One region of the Bacterioplanoides sp. SCSIO 12839 genome, then DNA from elsewhere that is predicted to be linked to it. Evidence: predicted binding sites of a transcription regulator. Region 1 holds the regulator's gene; each other region holds the start of a gene.
The links. The regulator LexA, encoded in region 1, represses DNA repair genes until DNA is damaged. The targets are predictions, from matches to a motif close to TACTGTNTANNTANACAGTA.

Region 1 (6,121 bases):
ACGTTTCGCGTGAAATTCTTCAGCAGGACAAACAAGTGGACTCCATGCGCAGTGCGCTGGTGAAACGTGTGCTGGATACCCTGACTAAAATGGCGAAAAAAGAGCCGGAACAGTATCAGGAATTCTGGAGTCAGTTTGGTGAAGTTTTAAAAGAAGGCCCGGCGGAAGATTTTGCTAACAAAGAAAAAATCGCCAAGCTGTTCCGTTTTGCTACAACACAAAGCGACGGTGACGCACAAACGGTTGGCCTGGAAGATTATGTTGCGCGTATGCGTGAAGGCCAGAAGAAGATTTATTTCATTACTGGCGATAACCACGCGGCGGCATCGACCAGCCCACATCTGGAATACTTCAAAAACAAAGGTGTTGAAGTATTGCTGTTAACTGATCGTGTGGATGAGTGGATGGTGAGCCATCTGACGGACTTTGACGGCAAAGTATTCCAGGACGTGACCAAAGGTGAGCTGGATCTGGATGAGCTGGCGGACGAGTCTGAAAAGACCCAGCAAAAAGAACTGGAAGAGAGCCATAAAGATCTGGTTGAACGTCTGCAAAAGGCTCTGGAGGGTGAGGTTAAAGAAGTACGTGTGACGTCTCGTCTGACCGATTCTCCAGCCTGTCTGGTGGTGGGTCAATACGATATGGGCGGTCACATGCGCCGTATGATGGAAGCGGCTGGCCAGCAAATGCCAGAAGCGGAAGTGGCGCTGGAAGTGAATCCAACCCACCCATTAATCGAGCGTTTAGATGCCGAGCAGGATGAAGATCGCTTTAACGAGCTGACGCAAATTATTCATGCTCAGGCACAGTTGGCGGAAGGCAGTCAGCTGAAGCAGCCAGGTGACTACGTTACTAAGCTGAATAAACTGCTGTTGGATCTGATGAAATAATCGATCAGTGATTAAGAAAATGCCCCGCTCCTGTTTCAGGAGCGGGGCATTTTTTTGTGGCGCAGGAAGCAAAGACTGGAATAGTTTGTTTTACTTTTCTTTTAATTTTGCCTGTGACTCACAGTTTCGTCTGAGTGGCAGCACTGTTATGATGCGGCCAATAATAATGGTTAGCAGTGTCATGGCCCTGCTGCGGAATTTTGGGGAATAGTATGTCTCAGCTTAAAAAACTGGCTCTGGCTTCTTTAGTAGCAACTTCAGCAACCGTTAATGCTGGCGGTTCTCTGGACCTGAGTATTGCCAACGAAATGGTTCGTGTTGCGTATGATGCAACCAAAGTGGGTTCTGGCCTGCATGTCAGCGCTGATTTCCTGCATCACACCGATGACGGCAATATTGGTTCTGTGGGTCTGCACGTGGTGGATGTTCGTAATGAAGATCCGGATTTATACATCGGTGTTGGTGGTAAATTATACGGTTTTTCATCCGATGACGATGCGGACGTAAGCGGCGGTGGTGTTGGCCTGGGTGGTTTCTTCCGTTATCGCCTGCCGGGTGTTCCTGAAGTGAGTGTTGCTGGCTACGGTTATTATGCACCTCCGGTGATTTCTTTTTCAGATGCCGATAATATTTTTGACGCAGACCTGCGCCTGCAATACAGCCTGATTCCTACTGCTCGTGTTTATGTGGGTTACCGTTACACCGGTATTAAAATTGAAGACGTGAGTGATCGTTTTGAATTAGGTGACGGCGCACATGTTGGTTTGCGCCTGGATTTCTGATTTCGGGAAGCAAATACCTTATGGCAAGCTGGTTAAGCTTTACCAATCATAAGCTGTATCAGAGTCAGCTGCTTATGCAGCAAGCTGCTGATACAACTGAACCTGCCGTGCTGCAACAAGCACTGCAGGACAGTGCTTTGTACCTGTTAAGAGATGCTTACCTTTCTTACCTGCATGAGTTAGCTGAGTTGGCGACTTTCAGACAGCCATTCTCTTCACTGGCCGATCTGTTATCGCAGACACCTTTGATTACCGGCGAAATGCGAGAGTTTGAGCATCTCGAAAACGACAGCTTTTCATGGCTTCGTGCCATGTTGACGGCCTGTGATGCGATTGGACGTGCCGATGCACTTGAACCTCAGATCAGCCGCGTCTCACAACCCGGAATGATTAATCTGGTTGACGCCAGTACGTCATCGCATACCACCAATATCGGGCAATGGCATCATCAATTATCGCAACTGATTGATCTGCAAAGAGAAAATCGTCAGGAAAGTTAAACCACTGAAAAACTATGGTTTTAACAGGCATTGAAGCGTATTTTTCAGTGCTGTTTTGAGTCATCAGTGACACGTTAAAAACGTAGATTTTCTTGTGAATTTCCCTCCTATTAGATGACTGCTGTGTTACACTCTCGCGCCCGAAAACGAGAGGCGGTTATGGCACGCTTTTTTGAAATTGTAGAGTTATCAAACGGTGACATTGCGTTGCGTCGTGCAGACGAGCAAGAAGGCGATGCACTGGTCAGTATTCATTTTTCTGATGATGCCAAAGCGAGTTTGCAGGCTCATCATATGGATATCGCACGTGTAATGATTGAGGCGGGCGTCCGCAAAGTGGGTGAGTTATCCGGTATGGAAGTTGAGCGCGATGATTTTGCTCAGCCGGAATATCATAATCAGCTGCACTAATTGTTTATCTGATTAATAAAAAGGCCTTGTGAGCGTCATTCTTTCGTGAATAGACCCACAAGGCCTTTTTTGTTGGTTTGTTATCGGGTTTCTGTATTAACGGCGTTGAATCAGAATAACGTGGCTGCCTGACAGGTTGGCGCGTTGTTCAATGTCCTGGCGTTGTGTTTCTTCAAGCTTCCCCTGCCATTCAATAATCAGATGGCTGTTGGCGGCTTCCAGTGCCTTCTCAACTAAAATTGCCTGTGTATCCTGGCAAACATCCAGATGAATCACCGGAGAGTCCTGTAGCCCGAGGCTATCAAGATAGTGTTTATTCATTGGCATTTCAGGGCTCAGCCACATCAACCAGCGTTGTTGTGCCGAACATTGGGCCAGCAAAGGTAATAAGTGCATCGGTTGAATGGCGCTGCCTTCACTTAAAATCATCTCTGTCAGGCTACCACTGATCACACGTGGCTGACGTAAGGCCGAACTGCTGAGAGTCAGACCGCCTTGTTCCATACCAAGTGGTTCCATTCCGAGAGTTAACTGACGCATAACTTCACCCTGAGTGCTGAAAACAATGAATAAAATTGACGATTAAAAATTAGTTGCGGCGCAGAACACCAACATACAAACCTTCGATGGCGAAGTCGGCTTCTTTCAGGTCGACCTCAATAGGGCTGTAGTCTTTGTTTTCCGGGAAGAGAGTGACTTTGTTGCGCTTTTTCTCATAACGCTTAACGGTCACTTCATTATCAACTCGTGCTACCACAACCTCACCATTACGTGCGGTGTCCATGCGATGCACCGCAATATAATCACCGTCCAGAATGCCCATTTCCATCATCGAGTCGCCATGAACTTCAAGCAGATAATCCGCTTGAGGTTTAAAGAAGCTTGGCGGAATTTCGCAATAATCTTCGATGTGCTCCTGGGCCAGGATTGGCTCGCCAGCAGCAACACGGCCAACAATGGGTAACCCAGGGTTGCTTGCTTCAACAATGCGAATACCACGTGAAGCACCCGCCATCATCTCGATGGCGCCTTTGCGTGCCAGTGCTTTCAGATGTTCTTCTGCTGCGTTAGGAGAACGGAATCCTAATTCGTTAGCAATCTCGGCACGAGTGGGCGGAAAGCCAGTCTCTTCCAATGATGCTTTAATACAATCGAGAACCTGTTGTTGACGCGCGGTCAGCTTGATCATGATATTTATCCAAACTGGTAATCCATACAGTGACTGTAAATGTATACAGTATTTTATACTGTGTAAACCCCTGTATAAAAAATTGTAGTGGCCGTCGAGTGTGCTGGGTGTTGACCTCGTGTGTTAGCTGCCAGCTAATTCGGAGAAATACTGATGGTAGTTGGCAGTACTTGCCTTTCAGCTGTTTTAAACGTATGTTTGAAACACTTGTTTTGTAACTATCGTTAAATGCTGAGGAGCTTGCCGTTATGGCGAACAAAGAGACGGCCAAAGCCATTCTGAATGCTGCAGAGGAACTGTTTTCAGAAAAAGGATTTGCCGAGACCTCCTTACGCAATATCACCACCAAGGCCGGAGTCAACCTGGCGGCCGTCAACTATCATTTCGGCTCTAAGAAGGAGCTGATTCAGGCAGTTTTTGCCCGCTTTCTGAATACCTTCTGCCAACAGTTGGAAGAAACGCTGGATCAGTTTGAACAGCAATTGGGTGGAGAAACACCGGATCTCAATGCGGTGCTGATGATGTTGCCGGCTACCGCCCTGCAGAGTGAAAATAAAACCGAACTGGACGACGACCACCGTCATCGTCTGGGTATTTTTATGCGTTTGCTCGGGTTGGCGTACAATCAGGGGCAGGGTCACGTGCGTAAGTTTCTCAAGCAAGAATATGGCACCGTATTTAATCGTTACATGGTATTGGTCACTGCTGCGTCCCCCCAATTAAGCAACGAAGATCGCTTCTGGCGTATCCATTTTATGTTGGGTGCCACTGTGTTCACCTTGTCGGGTGCCGATGCGTTAATTGCAATGGCCGAGCATGAATTTGGCATTGATGCCGATATCAGTGGTGTCTTTAATAAATTAATTCCATTCCTGGGGGCTGGCTTCCAGGCATAAGTTGTTTGGATGCAGTTTGTTTCAGGCATAGCTTGTTTCAGGCATCGGCGTCAGTCGCGCGTTTTATGAAAACACTCAGCAGTACCGAACCATCGGCAGCTTTGATAAGCTTCCTGCTTTAGTAATATCAGAGCTGTAGCTGAGTTCATGACCAACAATCTGATCGAAATATCCATTGCTGATCAGGCATTACGGATTTCCACGGCAGGGATCTGCCATCTATATTCTGTTTCCACCGCCATTAATGGTATTGGTGAGCTATCTGGCTCAGGCAAAACACCACAGGGGTGGCACCGTATTGCCGCCAAAATTGGTGCCGGCCAACCTGAAAATGCGGTGTTCATTGGCCGTCGTCCAACTGGCGAAATTTATTCTGATAGCCTGGCAAAAGCTGAGCCCGGGCGTGATTGGATTCTCAGCCGTATTCTGTGGTTGCAAGGTCTGGAAGTCGGTCGTAATCGCATGGGTAATGTCGATACCATGCGGCGTTATATTTATATACACGGCACACCGGACTCTGAGCCTATGGGGCAAGCGTTGTCACACGGCTGTATCCGGATGCGCAACGAGGATGTGATTGAGCTGTTTGATCTGATTGAACCAGGCACCGAAGTCTGGATACAGCCACATAGTTTTTCGAGAATTCCATGCAAGAACCTGTAAATTTTCACCATCATGTGGGTGTTATCGCTGATATTGCTGGCACAGAATTAACGGCTTCGGATCGCGAGTTTTTATTGCAGCCGGAAATTGCCGGACTCATTCTTTTCAGTCGTAATTATGAAAGCCCGGCACAACTTAAACAGCTCACTCAATCGATTCATGATTTACGGTCAGATTTGCTGATTTGTGTCGATCAGGAAGGGGGGCGTGTACAGCGTTTTCGCCAAGGGTTTACCCGTCTGCCTGCTATGTTATCGCTGGAAGTGGTTTATCGAAAAGACACCTCCCAAGCTCTGGGTCTGGCCGAGGATCTTGGTTGGTTAATGGCGCTGGAATTAATTGAGCAGGGCGTACACCTGAGTTTTGCGCCGGTACTGGATATTGAGCGGGATTGCTCTCGTGTTATCGGTGATCGCGCTTTTGGCCACGATGCCAATGCCGTCGCTGAGTTAGCCGGAGCATTTATCGCTGGAATGCAGTCGTTGCAGATGGCAGCGGTGGGGAAACATTTTCCGGGCCATGGTGCTGTGGAAGCGGATTCTCATCTGGACTTGCCGGTTGATGAACGAACACTTGAGCAAATTCAGTACGACATACAACCGTTTGCCCGACTGATGGCGCAACACAAGCTTGCCGGTGTGATGCCTGCCCATGTGTTGTATCCCAGTGTCGATGACACAACCACGGCCGGTTTTTCTGAGGTTTGGCTGCAGCAAATTTTACGTCAGCAGCTGGCCTTTTCGGGTGTTATTTTCAGTGATGATTTATCCATGGCTGGCGCCGCTGCGGC
Region 2 (6,121 bases), 820 kb from region 1:
AACACCCAACTGAATGGTGAGATGCTGACCGATCCTGCGACACGTCTGAGCTATCAACAACTGCTGACTCTGGTCAACAATCTGATCAAGCTGTACCCGGGGCAAACGCTTGGGCTTGATCTTGGCAACGCACTGAATATTAACCAATACGGTATGTTGGGTTATGCGATCCTCAGCTGTGCGGATATTCGCAGCGCATTACAGCTCGGCGTAAAGTACCACTCCCTGATCGATCCGGCGTTTACCTTTGAAATTATTGAGCAAGACGACACCACCGCTATCCGCTTAACCGCACACATTCCTTTTGAACCCATTTATCGCATGTTGTGCGACGTTTTTGTTGCGAATTTTGCCTCATTAGGCCGTTTTCTGATCGGCCAACCGGATATGCAGCCCATCGAAGTGCACCTGAACCATCCAAAGCCGGATTACGCCGATCAATACCAGCAATATTTCCAGTGCCCGGTGTTATTCGATCAACCCCGCACCGAACTGATTGTTGATTCCTCATTGCTTGATTTGCCACTGATCATGGCCGATCAGGCGACTGCCAATATGGCGGAAAGCCAATGTGCCGAAATTCTCAGCCGCCTGGGCCCTAAAGAAGGCATCGCCGCCAAGGTACGCCGGATTTTGCTGCAAAACCCAGGGCACTTCCCGCCCGTTGATGTCGTCGCCAGCCATCTCGCGACTTCTACCCGAACCTTGAGCCGCAGCCTGCAGGAACTGGGAACTTCATATCAACGTATTCTCGATGAAATCCGCAAAGAGATGGCGATTGAATATCTGCGCAATTCCAGTTTGCCCATTGAAGAAGTCGCGGCTCTGGTAGGCTACTCGGACCCTTCTAACTTCCGTAAAGCGTTTCGCCGCTGGACAGGGCGCGCCCCTTCTTATTACCGCAAAGAGCTGTCATAAACGATCTCTCAGCGTGACCAGAAGCCTTTGTCTGATACAAAAGACAGAGGCTTTTTTTTGATTTAAGCGGACTTCACCAGACTGTCACAGCAGTGAAAGAGAAGTGTCATATTCAGATCCCAAAGTAGAGCTCAACATCGGCAATAGCACGACAAGGCACCATGAGTTCTTCTTTAACACGCATCACCCTGGTTACCGAAACCTTTGCTCCTGAGATCAATGGCGTCGCCAATACTCTCGGGCACCTGGTGCGTGGTTTATTATCACGCGGTATAGCCGTTCAGGTGATTCGCCCACGACAGCACAAGCAAGATCTCGGTACCCAGAAAGGCCAGCAAGAAAGTCAGCAGGAGCCGGGGTTAACCACTGTGATCTTACCGGGCTTGCCAATTCCCGGTTACAACGAACTGAAGTTTGGTTTGCCACTCAAGCAGAAAATCCGCCAGGCGCTGACTGAGTTTCAGCCTCAGGCCATTTATGTCGCCACAGAAGGTCCAATGGGTTGGGCGGCAGTCAAAGCAGCCAGCGCTCTGAACGTCGCGGTGTTAAGTGGCTTTCACACGAATTTTCATCAATACATCGAACATTATCACCTTGGTCTGTTGGAAAAACCGGCTTACCGCTACCTGCGTTATTTTCATAACCTGACCGCTGGAACTCTGGTTCCAACCAACAGCCAATGCCATGAATTACAGGCCCATGGTTTTGACAATGTCAGAGTGCTGGCTCGTGGTGTTGATAGCCAATTATTCAGTCCAGAAAAACGCAGCTCCACGTTGAGAAAACAATGGGGTGTTAACGACGATGATTTAGTGCTGCTTTATGTTGGCCGCATTGCCGGTGAAAAAAATATGGATCTGGCACTGGCAACCTATCAACAACTTTTACACTCCGATGAACGCGTTCGTCTGGTATTGGTGGGTGACGGCCCAGAGCTGCCAAAAATCCGGGAACAACACCCGGACGTGATTTGTTGTGGTATGCAACGGGGTGAAGATCTGGCCGCGCATTATGCCAGTGGTGACGTATTTCTGTTTCCGAGCAAGACCGACACTTTTGGCAATGTCGTGACGGAAGCGATGGCCAGCGGATTGGCTGTGATCAGCTTCGACTACGCTGCAGGCCATGAGCATATTCGTTCGGGCAATAACGGTTTATTAGCGCCTTATGGTAATGACAGCCAATTCATGAATAACGCCATTACCCTGCTCGACAGCCCTAATTTATTAAAAACATTGCGCGAACAAGCGCGAGAAACCGCTCTGACGATTTCGTGGGACAGCATTGTGGATGAATTTCAGCTGCGCCTGATAACCGCTCAAACCAAGGATAAACGTTATGCTTGCAACAAAACCGCTGGCCGCAAGAACCGCGCTACTGTTTAACAAAGCGGATCAGTTTGAACTGACTTTATGTCAACGCATGAACCGCATGGGTTATTACACAGCCATTCGTTTATTTTTTAAAGGCATCAGTCGTCTGGGTGACGGGGTGTTCTGGTATAGCCTGGCGCTGTTGATGCCTGTTTTTTACGGTGTTGATGCACTCTATGCATTAGGCCACATCACCGTCACTGCATTAATTTGTGTCGCTATTTACAGCCAGTTAAAAAGTCGTTTAGTGCGCCAGCGCCCGTTTATTTCCTTTGACGATATTACGGCTCATACCGCCCCACTGGATTTATACAGTTTTCCTTCAGGCCACACCATGAATGCGGTTAACTTTGCCATTTTATTCAGCGCCTTTTTCCCGCCATTGCTCTGGCTGGTTGTGCCTTTTGCAATTTTGGTGGCATTTTCCCGGGTTATTTTAGGCATGCATTATCCAACGGATGTGTTGGTCGGCGCTGTATTAGGCATGCTGATCAGTTTAGGGTCATTGGCACTGTACCCGGCAGGTGTTTTTTAGAACATCTCTGAATAATTCAGAGGTGTCCTAAAACAAACTCAATTGTTGTTCATTAATCTGAGGGCAGCGCCCTCCGATTCCCAGCAGCCGAATGCCCTGATCTTGTCGTTGTATGGCTTGTTTCAACAATCGGCTGAAACCTGCGGGCGTGGCAACTTCATGGCTATCAGCCAGGGTGGTTTGAGTGAAGTCGGCAAACTTTACTTTCACAAAGGGCGCCAGCTGCTCGGTTTCAAACTCCGTTTTCGCCACCCGCTCCGTCCATAATTGCCACAACCTCGGCAACTGAGACAGGCATTCAGCCTCGGTCATTAAATCTTCAGCGTAGGTGCGCTCCACTCCAATTGATTTACGCTCTCGTCCTAAACGAATCTGGCGGCCATCAAGACCACGACAGCGCTGAAATAACATCGCTCCCATACGGCCAAATTGCCGCACCAACGCTTCCTGGCTCCACTGCTGAGCATCCTCACAGGTTTTAATACCCACCTGTTCCAGCTTGCGTTGCATCGCCGGGCCAATACCGGGAATTTTCCGAACATCCAATAAACGAACAAAGTCATCAACCCGGTGTGGCTTAACAACGCATTGCCCGTCGGGTTTGTTCCAGTCGCTGGCCACTTTGGCCAGAAATTTATTCGGGGCGATACCGGCCGATACCGTAATACCAATTTCCTCGCGCACCCTCTGACGGATCTGTAACGCAATCTCACTGGCATTCTGTTGTGGATCAATTTCAAGATAGGCTTCATCCACCGATACCTGCTGCAACAAGGTAACGTCATCACGCTGCCAGGCATATTCACGCAAAATCGCCATCACCTGCTGAGAAACTTCGCGGTAACGATTCATATTGCCGGGTACCAGCGTCAACTGTGGACAGAGCTTTAACGCATGCGCAGTTGCCATCGCCGAGCGCACCCCAAATTCCCGCGCCGGATAATTACAGGTAGAGATAACCCCACGGCGGCTGGCATCCCCACCAATGGCAATCGGGATGTCGCGATACTCCGGGTGATCGCGCATTTCAACGGCGGCAAAAAAGCAGTCACAGTCGATATGAATAACTTTGCGCTGAAGCGACATATGCATCCCCCTTAATATCCGCCTCCTGACCTCTGCCCAGCACTGTAAATACATACAGTGTTATTTTATCAATATATCAGCCCTGAAAACTAGCGGCCAGTACCAATCTGTTGCAAAATCAGGCTCTATAATTCTAAGAGGTACGACCATGCAAGCTTCCCTGATTTTATGGCCGGTTCTGGCACAGGTTTTTCTGACATTACTGATGTTTTTACTGCTGGCCGCACGCAAGGCAAAAGCAGTTAAAGCCGGTTTGGTTGACCGTCAGAAAGTGGCCCTGAATAACAAAGCCTGGCCGGATAACGTGGTGCAAGTATCGAACAACATAACCAACCAGTTTGAAGTACCGGTTCTGTTTTATGTTCTTGCATTGCTACTGTTTTCTATCGATGCCGTCGGAGTCATAGCACTGGCGTTGTCCTGGGTATTTGTGATCAGCCGTTATATTCACGGCTATATTCATACCCATTCCAATTATGTCCCGATGCGATTAAGAGCGTATTTGATTGGTTCTCTGGCTGTGATGGCATTGTTCGCGACTGCTGTTATCGCTTTATTGCAAACACTTTAATGATTGTTTTTATGCTGGCAATTCAGGTTGCTGTTTACCGTATGACGGCATTGATCTAAGTGCCAGCCATTCCGCATTCTGGCGGGCATATTGCCCGGCCAGAATTCCTTCCAGATCGTAAGCCTGCTGCAAAATATCCGCTTGCGCCAATAAAGTAGCGGTACCGGATGCCAGCACTTTTCCTTGTTTCAAAATTAAAATATCGTCCGCCCAACTGGCTGCTAAAGCCACATCATGCATCACAGCCAATACCGCAACGCCTTGTTGAGCAAACTGATTCGCCAGCGACATAATGGCGTGTTGATGCGCCGGATCAAGTGCCGAGGTGCACTCATCCAATAATAAATAACGCTGCTGAATATTGGCTTCAAAGCCAGAAGCTTGTTGTTGCCAGATTTGTAATAACACTCGCGCCAGCTGCACACGTTGCTGTTCGCCACCGGATAACAGCGGGTAAGGTCGTTGACGTAAATGCCAGACATCTGTGCATAACATTGCCTCCCGAATCAGATCGTCGCTCTGGCCTTCATCGCCATACGGGATACGTCCCATCGCCACCACCTGATACGCCTGAAAGGGAAAGGTTAATTCCACTTTCTGAGGCATCACCGCAAGACTTCTAGCCCGCTCCAGAGCTGGCCAATGCGACAACACTTTTTTTTCCAGTAGAATATCACCCTGGTAATCATGGATTTCCTGACTGATGCATTTCAGCAATGTCGATTTACCCGCACCGTTCGGGCCTAACACAGCCAGTTTTTTTCCGGGAATTATTTCCGCATCCACCTGATCAAGTATCGCTTTTTTACCACGATAAACAGCGAGGTTATTCACTTGAATCATAAAAATAATCCGAACAAATCAGTGATGACGAACCGATTTAATTTGTTGCATTAATAACAATAAAAAGACAGGGCCACCAATAATAGCCATCACCAGACCAACGGGAATATCCGCCGGAGCTAACCAGGTACGGGCAATTAAATCGGCTAATAACAATAATGCAGCACCACACACCATACTGGCTGGTAATAGCTGACGATGATCCGGCCCCAATATTAAGCGCATTAAGTGAGGCACCACCAAACCAATAAAACCAATCATCCCGGCAACAGCAACACCCGCCCCTACCATCAGCGCCGCAGCTGCCAATAAAACAAACTTGCCACGTTGCACATGAAAACCCAGATGAGAAGCGACCGCTTCGCCCATCAATAATGCATTAAGCAAACGAGAATATTTTGGTAACGCCAATAAAGGTAATAGGACACAAACAAACAACGCCGATATTTCAGCCCAGCGGCCATAAGCCAGACTCCCCATCGACCAGAACGTCATGGAGCGTAATTGCTGGTCATCAGCCACATACGTCAGAATGCCGGTTAAGGCTCCGGTAATCACATTAATCGCCACACCGGCTAACAACAGCATGGCTATTTGTGTCTGGCCATTAATCGTACCCAAACGATAAATCACCAGGCTGACTGCCATTGCGCCGGCAAAAGCCGCTATGGGCAACGCAAATATTCCGGTTAACTCGACCCAAAAGGCCAGCCAACTGTTGCTCAGCACAATCACAGCCACCGCCGCTAATGCAGCACCACTGGATACACCAATCAGGCCTGGGTCGGCCAACGG
Region 3 (6,121 bases), 1.7 Mb from region 1:
TGGTGGTGGCAATATGGCCACCAGCATTATTGGTGGCTTAATCAAACAAGGCGAAGCGAACCCGGAGTTGGTACACGTCAGCGATCCAAATGCCGAGCAGGTGGCTCAGTTAAGTGGGCAGTTTGGCATTCAGGGTCATAACGATAACCAACAGGCGATTGCCAATGCCGACGTGGTGATTATGGCGGTTAAGCCGCAGGTGATGAAAGCGGTACTGGAGCCGTTAAAAGCCACCTTGAGCGCACGCCAGCCCATGCTGATTTCCATTGCCGCCGGCATTTCACTCGATTCTCTGGCGCAATGGAGTGGCTGTGATGCCATTGTGCGTTGTATGCCTAACACACCGTCCTTACTTGGCCTTGGCGCAACCGGCTTGTTCGCCACCGAACAGGTATCGCTGGATCAGCGCAATATTGCCGATTCCTTGTTACGCGCTGTAGGAATCAGCGTCTGGGTGCAGAGCGAAGCCGAGATTGATGCCGTAACAGCGGTATCCGGCAGTGGCCCGGCGTATTATTTCCTGTTGATGGAAGCCATGGTTGAAGCTGGTAAAAAACTCGGCCTGAGTGAAGAAACTGCCACCCAGTTAACCCTGCAAACGGCCCTTGGTGCTGGCAAAATGGCAATGGAATCCGATGTAAACCCGGCTGAGTTGCGTCGTCGTGTTACTTCGCCCGGCGGCACCACTGAACGTGCAATTCAGACCTTTGAGGCAGCTCATCTGCGTGACATTGTTGAAGCGGCGTTACAATCAGCCAATGATCGTGCTGGCGAGTTAAGCCAGGAGCTGGCAAATTAATCCGCTTGCTGGTATCAACGCGTTAACAACCATTAAGTCCAAACTCATATAAGCCAAACACAACGGAGTAAGCATGTCTGCTTTATCACAAGTTGGAATGTTATTAGTGAATACCATTGGCAGCATGGTGCTGTTAATTGTGATGCTGCGCTTTTTGCTGCAGCTGGTACGGGCTGATTTCTACAATCCGATTTCGCAGTTTATTGTGAAGTTTACCAACCCGATTCTGATTCCCATGCGTCGTATGGTTCCCAGCATTGCTGGCTTAGATACCGCGTCGTTATTGTTGGCTTACATCGTACAAGTGTTGGTGATGGTTGCCACTCTGATTGTTGCCGGTTCCGGACTGGCTCTGCCCTGGGCCAATATTCTGGTGTGGGCACTGATTGGTCTTCCAGCGCTGATTCTGAATGTGTATTTCTGGGGGTTAATCATTACCGTGATTGCCTCCTGGGTCGCGCCCAATTCCTACAACCCGGCGCTGATTTTAATCAATCAGATTCTGGAGCCAGTGGTGCGTCCGATTCGTGAAAAAATGCCGGACATGGGTGGCATTGATTTATCACCAATTGTGGTATTTCTGGTGATTCAGATTGTTGAGATTATGGTAATCCGCCAGTTAGCGGTGATAACGCAGATGCCTCGTGGCTTAGTGTTTGGCCTTTAACTTTTTTAAAACCAGCTGCGTTGCTGTTTCAGCGTTAAAAACAGACTCATAGTGCTCATTTATTATTTATAAACTGCGCTTCTTCGTCTGTTTTTGCCTTGAATCAGCGACCTCGCAAACGTTTTAAATTTCACCAAAATAGTTAGCCAACCTTTTTACGCGGCGCACTTTTTCCGGTTTTACGGGTTGAGCTGCGCCGTTTTCGTTGGTAACCCCCTTTTGGTTTTTCCATTTTAATACCGGATAAGCCACTGATATCCAGCCCACGGGCATCGTCCACCAGCTGATACAACTCCTGCTGTAATGGCTGCATAAAACTCTGATAATTCAGCTGACGCTCGCTAATAGCATTCAGTTGTTGCTCCCATAAGGCGGTGCGATCCGGCAGTGTGGTAGAAGCGGGTAATACCCGAATCAGAGCCTTCCCCAATTCGGTGGCGCGAATTTGTTTGCCTTCGCGGCGCAAAAACTGACGGGTAAATAACAGTTCAATAATGCTGGCGCGGGTGGCTTCGGTGCCCAAACCGTCGGTTTCTTTTAATACCTTTTGTAATTCTTTATCCGAGACAAAACGATTAATGCCCGTCATCGCAGCCAGCAAGGTGGCATCGGTAAAATGTGTTGGCGGTTGAGTGTGTTTATGAGCGATTTGTCCTTCATGGCACCACAACGCCTGCCCTTGAGTGAGTGGCGGCAACTGGGTCTGATTATGCGGATCATTTTGCTCGTCATCGCCAGACGTGTTTGTTTTTGCCGATGCTTTTTGAGGCATCGCCTGCTTCCAGCCAGGTTTTAATATCTCGCGAGCGTTAGCGCGAAATAAACCACTAGCGATACGAATATCCACTTTGGTATCGGCATATTCAAACGCCGGATAAAACTGCAAACAATACTGGCGCGCAATTAAGCGATAAACGCCCTGTTCCCATTTACCAAGCTTCTCCAGTGAGGTCTGTTTCGCAGTTGGAATAATGGCATGGTGAGCATCCACCTTGGCATCGTTCCAGGCTTTGCTGCGTAACGAAAAGTCGGCATTAGCGACCACCGCAGCCAGCTCACTGGAGTTATTCTGAATCGCAGATGATACCGCCGGAATATCACTCAGATGCTCTTTGGGTAAATAACGGCAATCGGATCTTGGGTAGGTGATCAGTTGGTGTTTTTCATACAACGCCTGACACACATCCAGTACCTGCTTAGCACTCATGCTCAGTGCTTTGGCGGCATCAATCTGTAATGCGGATAAATTGTAGGGCAGCGGTGCAAACTGCTTTTTCTCATTACGCTGAATCGCTTCCACCACGGCAGGTTGCTGCTGAATACGCTGGGCGACGTTTTGCGCCAGCTTCAGATTTAATACCCGACCTTCTTCATCCTGATGCGTGGCACAGGCCTCGCTGGGAAGCCACTTAGCGCTAAATGAAGTAGCTTGATCGGGCGTTAATGCAAGCTGAGCGAACACCTCGTAAAACGGCTTGGAAACAAAGTCGGCAATGTCTTCATCCCGGCGTACCACCAGACCCAACACCGGTGTTTGCACCCGCCCAACGGATAACACTGAGTTAATCCCAGCCTGCCGACCTTTAATACTAAAGCCACGGGTCAGATTAATACCGTACAGCCAATCCGCCCGGGAGCGTGCCAGCGCCGACACCGATAACGCGGCAAAGCCACTGTTCGGCCGTAAACCATTTAAGGCTTTTTTTACTGCGTTTGGGTTAAGGTCAGAAATTAAGCAACGCTGAATCTGCTGCTTACGGGTTTTTGAGACCTTAAGGAAATCGAACACTTCATCAACCAATAGCTGCCCTTCCCGATCCGGATCGCCCGCATGCACCAGCTGATCGGCTTCTTTCACCAGCTTACGTAATACCGACAGCTGTTTTCGGGTTTTCGGTTTTGCCTGTAGCTGCCACTGCTCAGGCACAATAGGTAGGTGATCCAGTCGCCATTGTTTGTACGCCGGGTCATAAGCATCTGGTTCAGCCTGCTCCAGTAAATGACCAATACACCAGCTGACCACATCACCATTGGCGGCACGAATAAACCCTTCGCCTTTATGGTGGGGCTTGGGTAATACCGCGGCAATCGCACGGCCTAAACTGGGTTTTTCAGCAACAAAAAGTCTCATGGCACCAATTTCTACGAAGACTGGTTAACTGTATATAAAAACAGTGTCTAATAAAAGCCTAGACCAATGCCAGAGGATCGGTAGAATCAATAAAAACTCATCGAAAGGAGCTCGCAGTGTCGAATTTTTCAGGAAAAGCTTATGGCATGAATGTCATCACTCCATTGCGGTGGTGGACAGCCATCTGGCAAAAAGTCATTTTCTGGTATGTTGTGTTCACCTTTCCGCGGTATCTGAAAGGGTTATTGACCTTATCTCTGATTCACTACGCCCGCTGGACCATTATCAACCGCTGGTCGTTTCCGCATCTGGATAAGTCTCAGCCTAAAGAAAAGCTTCACTACAGCTATATGTTGTTTGAGAGTAACTTTAACGGCAGTTGGGACCAATATATCGACTCCTTTTCATTTGCGATTCCATCGGGCCTGGATATGTTCTGGCGCTGGAATATCAAATATCCGAAATCCATTCCGCTGCACGATTTTTACAATTACATTCGCTTTAATCAGGTCGAAACCAATCATTACTACAACGCCTATCCGCTAGCGGCTTCCAATGACGTGAAAAGTGCACAAACCTTATTTGAAGGATTGAATGAACTGGCGCAGCAGGTTGACGAATTATCCGACGATGAGTTTATGGCTACATATAACAACTTCCTGGCGGATCATCAGGAGTCACTCGGCAGTATGGGCGTTGGCCCGGTTATGACATTAAACCCAGTTAAGGAAGCATAAACATGGCAAATACATTTGGCGACTCTTATGGTTTAACCTGTTTGTGCCCAATTCAAAACGGACAGTGTGAGGCTAACGACGATAACAGTTTTGATCTGGCATCCTATGATAAAATTACACGACGCCGATTGCAGACCTTACCTCAGAATGAACAAAGTCCATTTGCCAAAATACCAAATACCTATTTTGCGCGCTTATTCATTTTAAACGATGTTTTTTTTGAACAAGGAAATGATGTTAAACGTGATCATCTGAAATCCAAATACCTGGTCTTCACCTCCAACTTTCATGGAGAATTAGAAACTTACCTTGAGGGTATGTGGCACAACGCAGAATCTGAAATTCGTAATATATGGCAGTATGCGGTCGGTTTTGAGCGGGTTAACAATGCTGCTTCATTCATTGATTACATTAAAAAATGCCAATTAAAAACAACACTGTTTTTTAATGGCTCAAATGATAAGTCCCTGAAACAGCAACTAAAATCGCTGTATGTAAAACAAGCTTTTAGTGAGTTCGTGTTATTAAACCAGGGTAAGAATGCAGCGACTTTAAAAGCTGAATTCAAAGCATTTCTGGAGCAGATACAACTCAACAATCTGGATTCACCGAGCTGGCGACCTGGACAGACCCGATTAACAGAAGCCTCTTATTCCATCCCGACCACAACTCCAGAAAATTCATAAGCCAAAGGATTGCATCATGACGACCAACCGACCACTGGATTTATACGATATTCAGGGAAATATCTGCAAAGGCTACGGCCGTTTTGGCTTTCCAAAAGCACGTTACTTTTTTCTGGAGTTTCACCACCCAAAGCGGGCACAGCACTTTCTCAAGCAACTGGTACCATTAATAACCACGGCAGAACGCTGGGCACATAAAGACCACCCAGCCCCGGAAGAAAAACCCACCATCACCACCAATATCGGCTTCACATTCTCGGGCTTACAAGCACTTGAGTTACCTGAACTGTCGCTCAGAGGCTTTCCCGTCGAATTTCAAATGGGCATGCGAGAAAGAAAAGCCATCCTTGGTGATGATGGTCCCAGTGATCCACAACATTGGGACCCGGTCTGGCAGGGAGAGCATGTTCATGCCTGGGTTTCAATTAATGCCCAGAATGAAGAAGCGTTGCAGCAACATTACCTGAAAATTGAGCAGCTGATTTCAGAAAGCCAAAGCGGCGTATCAATTCGTCCGGGTCACAAAGGGCCTAATGGGGAATTGCTTCCTTATCAGGACGCCTCTGCAGTGTACGAAAATGGCAAACCCGGCCCCAAAGAACACTTCGGCTTTACCGATGGTATTGGTAACCCGTATTTTGAAGGCTGTGGTAACGATCTAAGCCGCCTGCCTGGCCGTGGAAAGTTAACCCGGGATGGTAACTGGGTTCCTCTGGCAACCGGGGAATTTATCCTTGGACATGTCGATGAAGCTCAGGAATACCCACCAGCCCCAACGCCTAAATTACTGGCGTTAAATGGTACTTTTATGGTGTACCGGAAGCTGCACGAAAACGTAAAAACCTTTCAGGATTACGTCGATAATCTGGCAAAAGATTTTGATGGCAGTAAAGAATTGTTAATGGCGAAATTTGCCGGGCGCTGGGCAGATAACGGTGCTCCGCTGGTATTAGCCCCTGATGATCGGAGTAAAGCCGAGTTAGATAAAACGCTGGCCGAGTTAACCACCCAAGCCAACAACGGCGATCAATGCGCTGCCGGGCAATTAAAGGCCCTGAAACAGAAGTGGATTGATTTCACTTACGACGATGATAAATCGGG

Region 2: dinB (DNA polymerase IV) is a predicted target of LexA. The motif match lies at 3,953-3,972, and genes of this name have one in related genera.
Region 3: KFF03_RS01345 (DNA topoisomerase III) is a predicted target of LexA. The motif match lies at 3,624-3,643, and genes of this name have one in related genera.

What each region holds. Positions count from the first base shown of each region.
Region 1 covers NZ_CP073745.1:2,506,974-2,513,094, reverse strand. Annotated here, with positions in the region: gene htpG (molecular chaperone HtpG) at 1-890, shown strand, start outside; gene KFF03_RS11540 (YfaZ family outer membrane protein) at 1,103-1,672, shown strand; gene KFF03_RS11535 (DUF6586 family protein) at 1,693-2,172, shown strand; gene KFF03_RS11530 (hypothetical protein) at 2,332-2,583, shown strand; gene KFF03_RS11525 (SulA-like leucine-rich domain-containing protein) at 2,680-3,123, opposite strand; gene lexA (transcriptional repressor LexA) at 3,173-3,772, opposite strand; gene KFF03_RS11515 (TetR/AcrR family transcriptional regulator) at 4,021-4,668, shown strand; gene KFF03_RS11510 (L,D-transpeptidase) at 4,816-5,331, shown strand; gene nagZ (beta-N-acetylhexosaminidase) at 5,316-6,121, shown strand, end outside.
Region 2 covers NZ_CP073745.1:3,329,244-3,335,364, forward strand. Annotated here, with positions in the region: gene KFF03_RS15145 (AraC family transcriptional regulator) at 1-918, shown strand, start outside; gene KFF03_RS15150 (glycosyltransferase family 1 protein) at 1,080-2,303, shown strand; gene KFF03_RS15155 (phosphatase PAP2 family protein) at 2,257-2,826, shown strand; gene dinB (DNA polymerase IV) at 2,854-3,912, opposite strand; gene KFF03_RS15165 (MAPEG family protein) at 4,061-4,483, shown strand; gene KFF03_RS15170 (heme ABC transporter ATP-binding protein) at 4,493-5,326, opposite strand; gene KFF03_RS15175 (iron ABC transporter permease) at 5,345-6,121, opposite strand, start outside.
Region 3 covers NZ_CP073745.1:271,958-278,078, reverse strand. Annotated here, with positions in the region: gene proC (pyrroline-5-carboxylate reductase) at 1-799, shown strand, start outside; gene KFF03_RS01350 (YggT family protein) at 873-1,466, shown strand; gene KFF03_RS01345 (DNA topoisomerase III) at 1,609-3,597, opposite strand; gene KFF03_RS01340 (hypothetical protein) at 3,714-4,334, shown strand; gene KFF03_RS01335 (hypothetical protein) at 4,337-5,020, shown strand; gene KFF03_RS01330 (hypothetical protein) at 5,037-6,121, shown strand, end outside.